Regions from separate parts of the Lysinibacillus sp. RU7 genome, predicted to be linked through region 4. Evidence: riboswitches for the same ligand, from Rfam matches in the RefSeq annotation. Region 4 holds a riboswitch; each other region holds the start of a gene.

Region 1 (3,160 bases), on a different contig from region 4:
TCGTCAATTTTCTTCCCTAGTTGATCAGCATACACTGTTGCTGGAAGTGGTAAGAATGGAGAACCGAAGCACGTAGAGAATACTGGTTCTGGCTCTGTTACGCCACGCTCTGTACCAGCTAATTTTGAAGTGAAACCACTTAAGAAGTGATACATTGCTTGCTCTTTTGTTAATTTAGAGATTGGAGGTAACACACCGAAAGCATCCGCAGTTAAGAATACGATTGTTTTTGGGTGACCTGCAACAGATGGTGTTACGATATTTTCAATGTAGTCGATTGGATACGCTACACGAGTGTTTTCAGTTAATGAGCCATCATCGTAGTCACATACACGTGTTTCTGCATCAACTACTACGTTTTCTAAAACAGCACCAAATTTAATAGCATTGTAAATTTCTGGCTCTTTTTCAGCAGAAAGGTTAATTGTTTTTGCGTAACATCCGCCTTCGATGTTGAATACACCATTGTCAGACCAACCGTGCTCATCGTCACCGATTAATTTGCGGTCAGCGTCAGCTGATAAAGTTGTTTTACCAGTACCAGATAAGCCGAAGAATAATGCTACGTCACCAGCTTCACCAACGTTTGCAGAACAGTGCATTGGGAAGATACCTTGCTCTGGTAATAAGTAGTTCATAATACCGAAGATGGATTTTTTCATTTCACCAGCATATTCAGTACCACCGATTAAAATGATTTTCTTTTCCATTGACGTAATGATGAAAGTCTCAGATTGTGTACCATCAACAGCAGGATCAGCTTTGAAAGATGGAGCTGAAACGATTGTGAAATCAGCTACATGAGCAGCTAATTCTTCAGCTGTTGGACGGATGAATAATTGATGACAGAAAAGATTATGCCAAGCATACTCGTTTACAACTTGAATTGATAGCTGAGAGTCTTTGTCAGCTCCTGCAAATCCTTTGAATACGAATAACTCGTCTTTCTCTTTTAAGTAGTTAACCACTTTTACGTATAGGTTATCGAAAATTTCAGCTGAAATCGGTTGGTTTACTTTGCCCCAATCAATTTTGTCCTTTGAACCTTCTTCTTCGACCATATACTTATCTTTAGGTGAACGACCTGTATATTTACCAGTTTCAGCACGTAATGCGCCGTCAACTGTTAATGTAGCTTCACCGCGTGAAGTTGCTTTTTCAACTAATTGTGGTACAGAAAGTTGTACTTGTACATTTGTCCCGCTTAATAAATCCTTCAGTTCGTTGTTGATTTCTACTGAATTCATCGATTAAATACCATCCTTTTTTATATAGTTCCCTTAGATAAGGGCAGTTTATTCTTAATTCAAAAATAGTATAACACATTGCTTTTAATAATCTATACTAATTCTTAATTTATTTTGTGAATTTTTTATAATTCTTAAAACGATTATAAAACGTTTGACATAATAAAACAAATTTCGTAATATGGGAAATTGAACGGATACTCTTATCCCGAGTTGGTGGAGGGTCAAGGCCCGATGAAGCCCGGCAACCTGCAATACGTATAAACGTAACGTGTTGGTGCCAACCTGATGCAAGGACATATTCCTTGAACGATAAGAGTGAAAGGTAACGAAAAGTTAATTCCTTTCGCTCGATGAATGAGTGAAAGGGTTTTTTGTTTTTATAAGAAAAAATTCAGCATTTGGAATTTTTTCATTATTATAATGCTTTTCTAAATCCTCGTGTAAAAGTTAGCAACGGGCTTGAGTTTCAATCCGTACGGATAGACTTACATGGGTAATGAGTACCGTATCAATATTGCGTCTTTGCGCAGGGCAATTTTAGGAGGAAAACAAATGACAAACCGTCGACTGTTTACATCAGAAAGTGTAACAGAAGGGCATCCAGATAAAATCTGTGACCAAATCTCAGATGCTATCTTAGATGCGATTTTAGCCGCAGATCCTAATGCACGTGTAGCGTGTGAAACGACTGTCACAACAGGACTTGTATTAGTATCTGGTGAGATTACAACTTCAACGTATGTTGATATTAAAGGTATTGTGCGCGATACAGTAGCAGAAATTGGTTACACACGCGGTAAGTACGGTTTCGATGCTGAAAATTTAGCTGTATTAGTTGCAATTGGCGAACAATCACCTGACATTGCACAAGGTGTGGACCAAGCGCTTGAAGCACGTGAAGGTTCAATGTCTGACGAAGAACTTGAAGCAATTGGTGCTGGTGACCAAGGTTTAATGTTTGGTTATGCATGCAATGAAACACCAGAGCTTATGCCGCTGCCGATTAGCTTAGCACATAAATTAGCACGTCGCTTAACAGAAGTACGTAAATGTGGCGAGCTATCATACCTTCGTCCAGATGGTAAAACACAAGTAACTATAGAATATGATGAAAACAATACGCCTGTACGTGTTGATACAATTGTATTATCTACACAACATGATGAAGATATAACATTAGAGCAAATCCAAAAAGATGTAAAAGAACTTGTGATTCATGCTGTTGTACCGGCGGAGTTAATTGATGATAATACAAAATACTTCATCAACCCAACTGGTCGTTTCGTAATTGGCGGACCAAAAGGGGATGCTGGTTTAACAGGCCGTAAAATTATCGTGGATACATACGGTGGTTATGCTCGTCATGGTGGCGGTGCATTCTCTGGTAAGGATGCAACAAAAGTTGACCGTTCCGCAGCATATGCAGCACGTTATGTAGCAAAAAATATTGTAGCAGCTGGTTTAGCAGATCGTGCAGAAGTGCAGCTGGCATACGCAATTGGAGTAGCGCGTCCAGTATCAATCGCAGTTGACACATTTGGCACAGGGAAAGTAGAAGAAAGTAAAATGGTAGAATGGGTACGCGAATTATTTGATTTACGTCCAGCAGGCATTATTCAAATGCTTGATTTACGTCGTCCAATCTATAAACAAACAGCGGCATATGGTCATTTCGGTCGTACAGATTTAGATGTACCATGGGAAAAAACAGACAAAGCAGAGCTGTTACGCGAAAAAGCAGGATTATAATTACCATACCATTTCTTTGCAGGGAATAAGGTAAAAGCCGTCACAAATGTGGCGGCTTATTTTTAATTTAAGTGAAAAATTCAGAGGGGGCGATTATACAAATACTAGAAGGTACTAAGCGTGCTATTTTAGTGGAAGCCGTGCCTGCGGAAAGCGGGTCA
Region 2 (3,160 bases), on a different contig from region 4:
GTCGCCTTTTCTTTATCTTCCCCGCACGCTTCCATACGCGCTAGCACGTCATCCGACAGCTTAATGCCCGGCACTTCATGATGTAAAAATTCTGCACTTCTAAAGCTTGTCACTGGCATAATGCCAATATAAACGGGTGCCTCTAAATGCTTCGTCGCTTCATAAGTTTCAATTATTTTTTCCTTTGAATACACGGGTTGCGAAATAAAGTAATCACAGCCATGCTCCAGCTTTTTCTCCAAGCGGTCTACAGCACGTGCTACGACACGCACATTCGGATTAAAGGCACCCGCAACCGAGAAGTTAGCTTTTTTACGAAGTGGCTTGCCTGAAAATGAAATCCCTTCATTTAACTGTTTAATGAGTGCCATCAGCTCCATCGATGACACATCATATACACTTGTTGCCCCTGGGAAATCCCCTACCTTTGTCGGATCACCTGTAATGACTAAAAGATCATGTAGCTGCAGTGCATCAAGCCCCATTAAATGTGACTGTAAGCCAATTAAGTTACGGTCACGACACGTTAAATGTGGGAGAACACGTACCCCTTCATTTTGCAAAATAGCGGACATGGCGATGTTACTAATACGCGGTGAAGCGAGTGAGTTATCCGCCATCATAATGACATCTGCTCCGTTTTCGTAAAGTGCTTTTGCCCCTTTCACAAACCCTTCGATTTCAAGGTGACGCGGTGTATCTAGCTCTACAATCACAGAACGTTCACGTTTTGCTTTCATATGAAGCGGTTCATACTGACGTGGCTCTGGTGAACGAACAAATTCCACTGTCCCAGGCTTTTTCGCTTTTTCTGTAATGGGCTGGCTATTGGCTAAACGTTTTTTCGTCGCCTCGATATGCTTTGGCGTTGTGCCACAACAACCACCGATTAAACGTACCCCTTGCTTCACTAGCTCTTCTGCTGCCCGTGCAAAATAATCAGCCTCTGATTCATACACGACACGGCCATCTTCAACATCTAGTAGCGAGGCATTTGGATAAGCAGACAAATAAGCTCTTTCCGGTAAATTCACTTTTTCAAATGCTTGAATCGTATGGAATGGTCCTAAACGACAATTACTACCAACAATATCTGCTCCTAGTGCTTCCAGCTGACTAAGTGCATCCCCCAGTGCAATGCCCCCCTGTAAAATACCTGGCTCATGCATTGATACTTGAGCAATGATCGGCAAGTCTGTTAAGGCACGAACCGTTTGAACAGCTGCTTGGATTTCTTCGTAATCATAAAATGTCTCCAGTAAAATACCATCGACCCCACCAGCGAGTAACACCTTTGCCTGTTCGTCGATAGCCGTCACAATTTCTGCTAATGTCGCATCACTTTTACGAATACCACGAATACCACCAATTGTTCCGAGTACAAAGACGGCTTTACCTTCAGCTGCTTTTTTAGCGATTGCCACTGCTGCTTCATTAAACTCTTGCACACGACCTTCATAGCCGTAACGCGCTAATTTAATCGCATTAGCTCCGTACGTATTCGTTTGAATAATATCTGCTCCCGCTTCAATGTATTGCTCATGAATTTTCTCTACTATTTCGGGTCTTGTAACATTCATTTCCTCATGGCAATAATCTAACCCATATGAATAAAGCAGTGTCCCAATCGCGCCATCTGCCGTTAATACACGCGTCTGTAAAGCTTCAAGTAACCCCATCTATGCCCCTCTTTTCCCTATACTGAATTGCACAATTTTTCAGTTATTTTTTTCTAAAATAAAAAGCCTTCTTTGTATAAGAAGGCTATAAAATCGTCATTCCTTCTCATCTTTACGGCATTTGCCGACTGGATTTAGCACCTGACTATTGTTGGTTGCTGAAGCTTCATTGGGCCAGTCCCTCCGCTTCTCTCGATAAGAAAATATATGAATTTTGTCAATAATTAAAAGAATCATAACGTTATATGAAACGAACGTCAAGACGTTTTGCGATAGTAAACGTTTTCATGCATTATTTCTTATAAAATAGCGACAATCTGCTCGGCTGTGTGCTTCCCGTTTTGAATGCACGCACCGATCCCTACGCCAAAATAAGAGCAACCCGCAAGCAGTACATTGGGATAGCGCTTCGCTAAATCTGCCACGACAACCGATAAGGCGTCATGATGCGCTAAATCATAGCGTGGCATTTGATCGATCCACTTTGTTACCTTAACAACAGTTGGCTCATCCTGAATACCGAGACTGAGTGCAATATCCTTCCGTGCTACCGCTACAAGTTCATCATCGGTCATTGCTGCGAGTTCTGCATAGCGTGGATTCACATTTTTATAAAATAAACGTACGAGCAAATTCCCGTCAGCCGATGTATGCTTCCATTTGCGACTCGTCCAAGTAGAAGCATCACATACTAAATCGCTATTATGTGAGACGATAAAACCTGTTCCATCTGCCGGTAATATGCTATCTGGTACATCAAAACCGACATACAGTGTAATGGCAGAAGCAGTTGTAAATTTATTCAAGCTCACTTGCAACGCTTCATCCTTCAGCACTTCACGTACCGTTTCATTCGGCACAGCTAATACCACAATATCCGCTACAATCGTTTCTTCTCCTACGACCATTTCATATTGGTCGCCCATTTTCGTTACGCTATGCACTTCGGCCTTTTTCATAAATGTTACGTCAGGTAAACTTTCTTCTAACCGATCGATGATGGCCGATAGCCCATTGCGGAATGAAATGAATTTTTTATTGGCCGCCTTTTCAAACTGCTCACGGTTTGCTTCAAAACCTTTCATAATACTGCCGTACTCATTTTTATAGTCGACTAAATACGGTAATGTCGAAGCAAGGGAAAGTTGATATAAGTCCCCTGAATACACACCGGCAAGTACAGGAGCAATTTGCTTCCGTACAATTTCCTCTCCTAAGAAGTGTTCAAGAAACGCCCCAATCGAGCTTTCCTTCGTAAACGTTGTATTCGGCATCGTTGCATCTTGTAATACACGTTGCTTCGCTTCATCTGAAATTAGCGTACTTGCTTGCAAGGATTCGATACTCATCGGAATGCCGAACGTAGAACCTGCTGGAATCGCGTGCAGTTCATTATTTGTATGAATATAGGAAACGCCTGTCTCATTGTAGACAAGCTCTGATTCAAACCCTAACTCACGAACTAACTCCAACACACCTGG
Region 3 (3,160 bases), on a different contig from region 4:
CAAGTGATCCCGTTAAAAAATGAACGATTTTATTTGCCCACATTTGATTCGGACTCGTTAAAAACAATAAAATCCCAATGGCTAAACCTAAAATAAGCGTAATAACGGTTGAAATGGCTGTCATGTAAATCGTTTGGTATGTTGCCTCATACATCGTTTCCCAGTTTACATTCGGAAATAATTGACTAAGCATGTTCAATCACCTCCGTCTGAATTTCATGCTGCGATAATATGTTTAGTGCTTGTTGCACTTGCTCTTCTGTACCATCAATATGAACGATTAATGTCCCGTATGGACCACTTGTTGTATGTGAAATCGAACCATGTACAATATTTACATCGACGCCGTATTCTTTAATGACTTGCGAAATGATCGGCTGTTCTGTTGCTTGTCCAACAAATGTCACTTTCACAAGCTTCCCTGTAGGGTAATTTGTTAAAATTTGCTCAATCGATTCTTTTGTTTCGCTTGTACCAGATACTTGTGAAACGAATTTTTTTGTAATTGGCGCTTGCGGGTTTTGGAAGACATGTAATACTTCGCCTGCCTCTACTACCTTTCCAGCTTCCATGACAGCGACACGATGACAAATTTTGCGAATAACATGCATTTCGTGTGTAATCAATACAATTGTTAAACCAAGTCGCTTATTAATATCTAATAATAGCTCTAAAATCGAATCCGTTGTTTCTGGATCAAGTGCAGATGTCGCTTCATCACAAAGCAATACTTCTGGATTGTTTGCAAGCGCTCGTGCAATGCCGACACGTTGCTTTTGACCACCTGATAGTTGTGAAGGATACGCTTTGTCACGCCCTGCAAGACCAACTAACTCGATTAACTCTGCTACACGCTTTGCGCGCTCAGCCTTTGGTACACCTGCAATTTCTAATGGAAACGCAATATTTTCTTCCACTGTACGCGACCAAAGGAGATTAAAATGTTGGAAAATCATACTAATTTTTTGACGCGCTGCACGTAGCTTATTGCCCGAAATCGCCGAGATCTCTTCACCATTCACCACTACCGAACCTGTTGTTGGCTTTTCTAAACCATTTAACAGGCGAATCATTGTACTTTTACCAGCACCACTATAGCCAATAATACCGTATATTTCGCCTTTCTCAATCGCTAAGTTTACATTGTCAACAGCTTTTAGTTCACCGTTTTTCGTCTTGTAAACCTTTGTTATATTACTTAACTCAATCATAATAAACTCCTTCTACACGAAAAAACCTTCCTACTAATATAGACAAGCAGAAAGGTTTTCGCACAATTTATACGTTAACCGTTCTCTCATCTTTCAAAGCAAAACTTTGAGTGACTTGGCACCTTTTCACAATTGTGATGGTTGCCGGGCTTCATAGGGCACTTCCCTCCACCGCTCTTTATAAGAGTAACGTTATAAAATTTATTTTATGCATGTAAATGTACCATGACTGTTAATTGTCCGTCAATTGTTTTTTAACATTTCATACAAATTTAGTACGGATTGAAACGCGTACACCTTTTGGGCAATTTTACCGTTTTTAACGATTACTAAACACGGCACACTTTCAATTTCATAGTCATACGCTAGGTCTTCCATATAATTTAAATTTGCTTTACCAAGGGGTAATGTGGGCAGTAACTCTTCCACTACATTTAACATTTTAGATGCAACAGCACATGTACCGCACATCGGTGTATATAAATAAAAAGCGGCCATCTCTTTTTCGTTTATGATTTCCTGCCACTGTTCTTTTGTCCAGTCTTCCATCTGCTCATCCTATTTCACTTTGAATTTAGCCGCTTGTAAAATATCACGCACGACACTACTTGGTGCCTCTGCTACACCATTAAACGGCACAGGTAATTCAAGTTGCACAGCCTCGCTATATGTTCGGCGCATAATTTTTCTTAAATAATCCCCTGATTTATCGCGATCAAAAAAGGTAAATATCTCAATATCTTCGTATGGTTCAAGTAAATCGATTAATGCTTCTTCGTCTATCGTGCCATTTGTACACAAAATCAATACTTGCTCAGCAAGAAGGGGTGTAATTTTTAATTTATCAGAGCGACCTTCTACGATTATACACTTTTCAATCATTCAATTCTCCCCCTACGTTGAAAAAAACGCCAAAATCCATACTAGATTCAGGCGCTTCTTTGTATTATTCAGAAATAAACTCTTCGTATGCTTCGGCAGTTAATAGTTCTTCCACTTCTGCTTCATTTGAAAGTTCAACTACAATCATCCAAGCATTTTCGTATGGAGATTCATTAACGAATTCTGGGTTATCTGATAATTCGTCGTTTGCTTCTACTACTGTACCAGATACTGGTGAATATAATTCAGAAACTGTTTTTACTGACTCTACACTACCGAACGGTTCGTTAATTGTTACTGTATCGCCTACTTCTGGTAGCTCAACGAATACAATATCACCAAGTTCGTTTTGTGCAAAATCCGTAATACCAACGCGTACTTTATTGCCTTCGATTTTTACCCATTCGTGTTCTTTTGTGTAGCGTAAATCTTTAGGAATACTCATGAAAATCCCTCCAACAAAATGTATAAATCTCTTTCAGTTTGACATATTTCATTAGTAAAAACAAGGTTGTATTCAGCCTATTTCCACGTTTCTGAGAAGTCAGACTCCTTGAAACCAAGCGTCACCTTTTCACCATCTGTCACAATGGGGCGTTTAATGAGCATCCCATCAGATGCAAGCAAAGCTAATTGCTCTTCTTCGGACATATTTGCTAATTTATCCTTTAAGCCTAGTTCTTTATACTTGTTACCTGACGTATTGAAAAACTTCTTTAGTGGCAGACCACTTTTCTTATAGAGCTCTGTTAATTGTTGCTGTGTTGGCGTTTGTTCAACAATGTGTACAGATTCGTAAGCGATATTGTTTTCTTCTAGCCATTTTTGCGCCTTTTTACATGTCGTACATTTTGGATATTGAATAAATTTCAGTGGCATGTATGTAGCTCCTTTTATTGTTATCTTCTCTTCTATTGTATAAGATTTCCTAGCAAAATGCTAAAAAAAGACTAAATAATATGCCTCACCACCATAAAAGATGTCCCCTCTCTATCATCATATTCATACATAACAAAGAACGACAAAAAGGATTGTAAACTATTAATATAAAAAATCCGAATGCTGTC
Region 4 (3,160 bases):
TGCTACAGTTGGGTCTGCGATGGATGGCGCAAAGCCAAGTAAAAGGGCAATTAATCCGATAATCATGGCAGAGCTGACTGGATAAGAAACGGCTTCTGTTACCCATAAAATAACAGCGAATGCTAAAATAGCAAGTCCACGTTGCCCTGCTATAGGTAATTCCCCGTTGTTCGGTAACAACGTAATGATAATTAGTGCTGCAAATGCAAGTCCAATCCAGAGTGGTTTTAAATTGCGTTTGTTCGTTTCTTTTGGTTCTATGACTACGGTTTGTACAGAAGGTGTTGATTTTGAAGCTTGTAATTTTCCCATCATGCCACACTCCTTTTAATAGATGTTTATAATACTTAACAACCTCGTAATGAGCAAAATTGCATCCTAAAAATATCAGTTAAATAGTGAAAGGTATGTATCATAGCCTCCGCGCTTTGCCACAGCCTACACAGGAGCTAAAACAGGCGCGGCCTGTTTGGATCTCCTGTTCCGGCTCCTGTGGCGATGGCGCGCTACGGCAAAAGTAAATACTTCTCAATATACTAGAAAAACATTTCTCTTCTTTAAAAGAAATCATTTTCTTTCTATTTACACATATCGTTGCCTAGTAGCCCCTGTAATCTCTGAGGATATTTATTGTTTTGAGCACACTATTTTTATTGAACAATAGTTGCTTGTAGCGGAGGCACGAGACTCCTACGGGAAAAGCGAGACAATCAAGACCCCGCAGAAGCGAAGGATGAGCGACGAGGAGGCTTGATCTCGCCCGTGGAAAGCGAGTGCCGCAGCGGAAAGTAACGGTTACTTAAATGGTAATATATGTTTCTTAATTTGCCCGTTATGAGTTAACAACTGACATCAGGTTGTTAAGTATTATATTAGAAATGTATTTAACTTCTTTAGGCATCATTTTAATGCTGATTTTACAATGCCTGTACATTCCTAATTGTTATGTTGATTATAACGTTTCTATATGAATATACTGTTAAAATTTAGTTAATTAATAGTTTAGTAGGAGAGTATAAAGCGTTAATTTCAGAAAATTTTAAATTAATAGTTGACGAATCGGATTTAATTGTTTTATACTGTGAAACAACAGATGGAACATGAATCATATACTCTTATCGAGAGAGGCGGAGGGACTAGGCCCTGTGATGCCCAGCAACCAGTAACAACTTACTAAGGTGCTAATTCCTACAGATTCGAATCGGGATCTGAAAGATAAGGGGAGGAAAACTTGCTCATTCGCAGCCCTCTTCTTATTTTGAGAAGAGGGCTTTTTGTACTCATTTGTATAAAAAGCAACTTCCAAATTAAGAGGGGTTACGTTTTCGAAATCCTCCTCAACCGATTATCCATCGATTATACTTTAGGAGGAATTTACTCATGTCACAAAAACCAGAAACGTTATTATTACACGGTGGTCAAAAGCCAGATCCTGTCACAGGCGCAATCGCTGTACCTATTTACCGCACAACGGCGTATGCCTTTAAAGACACTGCTCATGCGCAACGTCTTTTCGCTTTAGAAGAGGCAGGAAACATTTATTCACGTATTATGAACCCAACAGTTGGCGTATTTGAAGAACGTATTGCTTTAATTGAAAAAGGGACGGCTGCAGTAGGGCTTTCATCTGGTTCCGCTGCAATCGCATTCTCAATTTTAAATATTGCAGGTACAGGAGATAACATTGTAGCAGCAGGTTCGCTTTATGGCGGCACATACAATTTATTCGCGAACACACTACCTCGTTACGGCATTACAACGACATTCGTAGACGAAAGTGATCCAGAAAACTTCCGTAAAGCTATTAATGAAAACACAAAAGCATTATATGCAGAAACAGTAGGGAATCCGTCTTTAAATATTTTAGATATCGAAGCAGTAGCAAATATTGCACATGAGCATGGCTTACCATTAATTATCGACAATACATTCCCATCGCCATATGGCTCAAATCCGATTGACTTCGGTGCCGATGTTGTGGTCCATTCCGCTACAAAATGGATTGGTGGTCACGGTACGACAATTGGTGGCGTAGTCGTAGATGCAGGGAAATTTGACTGGACGCAAGGTCGCTTCCCAGGATTTACAGAACCAGACACAAGCTACCACGGCTTACGCTATGGTATTGATGTACCCAATGCAGCATTCGCAACAAAATTACGTGTGCAATTATTACGTGATTTTGGGCCAACATTATCAGCAGACGCTGCCTTTAACTTCATTCAAGGGCTAGAAACGCTTCATTTGCGTGTGGCTCGTCACAATGAAAATGCAACAAAAGTAGGGGAGTACTTAAAAAACCACCCATTCGTGGAAAAAGTAAATTACCCAGGCTTTGAAGACTTCCCATCACATGATGCGGCGAAGAAATATTTAAAGCATGGTTACGGCTCGATGCTCACATTTGAATTAAAAGGCGGTCGTGATGCAGGGCGCGAGTTCATCAATAGTGTAGAACTACTATCGCACGTAGCAAACGTTGGAGATGCACGTTCATTAGTGATTCACCCAGCGTCTACTACACACCAACAATTATCAGCAGAGCAATTACAAGTAGCGGGTGTATCAGAGGGACTCATTCGTCTTTCAATCGGCTTAGAAAATGTAGAAGATATCATTGCTGACTTAGACCAAGCTTTAGCTAAATCACAAGCTCAAGCAGGCGCACAAGTTTAAAATATAGCCATTAGTGGTAAATAAATTGCCTCATGCGGCAAAGGGAGGTGGTAATACTCGTATCATTTCACGAGGAAGCCACTTTTATTTTCAAAAATAAAACCTAGTAATTTTATAAACATTATTGACAATAGGTTGTCGGTGTATTAATATAAGGTTAAAGATAAAACCAACTGAAATTGTAGGAAAAGGAGTGTTGAAAATGGGCAATGTTTACAGTGCGCAAAACGTCGCAGCATATTTTGTATACGAATTAAATGAAGTACATGCTTTCGTAAATCAAATTTCAATCCAATATTTATTAGGGCGTGTCGATGCGATGTGGAAAAAAGCATTCGGACATAGCGCATTTTCAGAAGCCACACACGACCTTGAAACAACGGGTTACATCATAAAGGAAGTGTATGATGCATACCAGGAGTACGGAACAAATCATATTAGCTTACCAGCGAAGGAATGGTTTTTAAAGTTTGGTGAATTCCAG

The links. A riboswitch is a leader RNA that binds a small molecule or an ion and turns the genes downstream of it on or off. The one in region 4 is predicted to bind S-adenosylmethionine.
Region 1: it holds a riboswitch for S-adenosylmethionine, as region 4 does, so the genes downstream of both, metK (methionine adenosyltransferase) here and AC3II9_RS05970 (O-acetylhomoserine aminocarboxypropyltransferase/cysteine synthase family protein) in region 4, are expected to answer to the same signal.
Region 2: it holds a riboswitch for S-adenosylmethionine, as region 4 does, so the genes downstream of both, AC3II9_RS16020 (bifunctional homocysteine S-methyltransferase/methylenetetrahydrofolate reductase) here and AC3II9_RS05970 (O-acetylhomoserine aminocarboxypropyltransferase/cysteine synthase family protein) in region 4, are expected to answer to the same signal.
Region 3: it holds a riboswitch for S-adenosylmethionine, as region 4 does, so the genes downstream of both, AC3II9_RS03300 (methionine ABC transporter ATP-binding protein) here and AC3II9_RS05970 (O-acetylhomoserine aminocarboxypropyltransferase/cysteine synthase family protein) in region 4, are expected to answer to the same signal.

The regions. Positions count from the first base shown of each region.
Region 1 covers NZ_JBYQFK010000015.1:106,264-109,423, reverse strand. The annotation lists gene pckA (phosphoenolpyruvate carboxykinase (ATP)) at 1-1,247, opposite strand, end outside; SAM riboswitch class I at 1,448-1,566, shown strand; gene metK (methionine adenosyltransferase) at 1,803-2,999, shown strand.
Region 2 covers NZ_JBYQFK010000023.1:59,104-62,263, forward strand. The annotation lists gene AC3II9_RS16020 (bifunctional homocysteine S-methyltransferase/methylenetetrahydrofolate reductase) at 1-1,679, opposite strand, end outside; SAM riboswitch class I at 1,783-1,881, opposite strand; gene hemG (protoporphyrinogen oxidase) at 1,979-3,160, opposite strand, start outside.
Region 3 covers NZ_JBYQFK010000003.1:74,436-77,595, forward strand. The annotation lists gene AC3II9_RS03295 (methionine ABC transporter permease) at 1-193, opposite strand, end outside; gene AC3II9_RS03300 (methionine ABC transporter ATP-binding protein) at 186-1,211, opposite strand; SAM riboswitch class I at 1,295-1,398, opposite strand; gene AC3II9_RS03305 (thioredoxin family protein) at 1,455-1,760, opposite strand; gene AC3II9_RS03310 (toprim domain-containing protein) at 1,770-2,093, opposite strand; gene gcvH (glycine cleavage system protein GcvH) at 2,158-2,538, opposite strand; gene AC3II9_RS03320 (arsenate reductase family protein) at 2,616-2,972, opposite strand.
Region 4 covers NZ_JBYQFK010000006.1:20,317-23,476, forward strand. The annotation lists gene AC3II9_RS05965 (SLC13 family permease) at 1-312, opposite strand, end outside; SAM riboswitch class I at 1,113-1,222, shown strand; gene AC3II9_RS05970 (O-acetylhomoserine aminocarboxypropyltransferase/cysteine synthase family protein) at 1,381-2,676, shown strand; gene AC3II9_RS05975 (hypothetical protein) at 2,879-3,160, shown strand, end outside.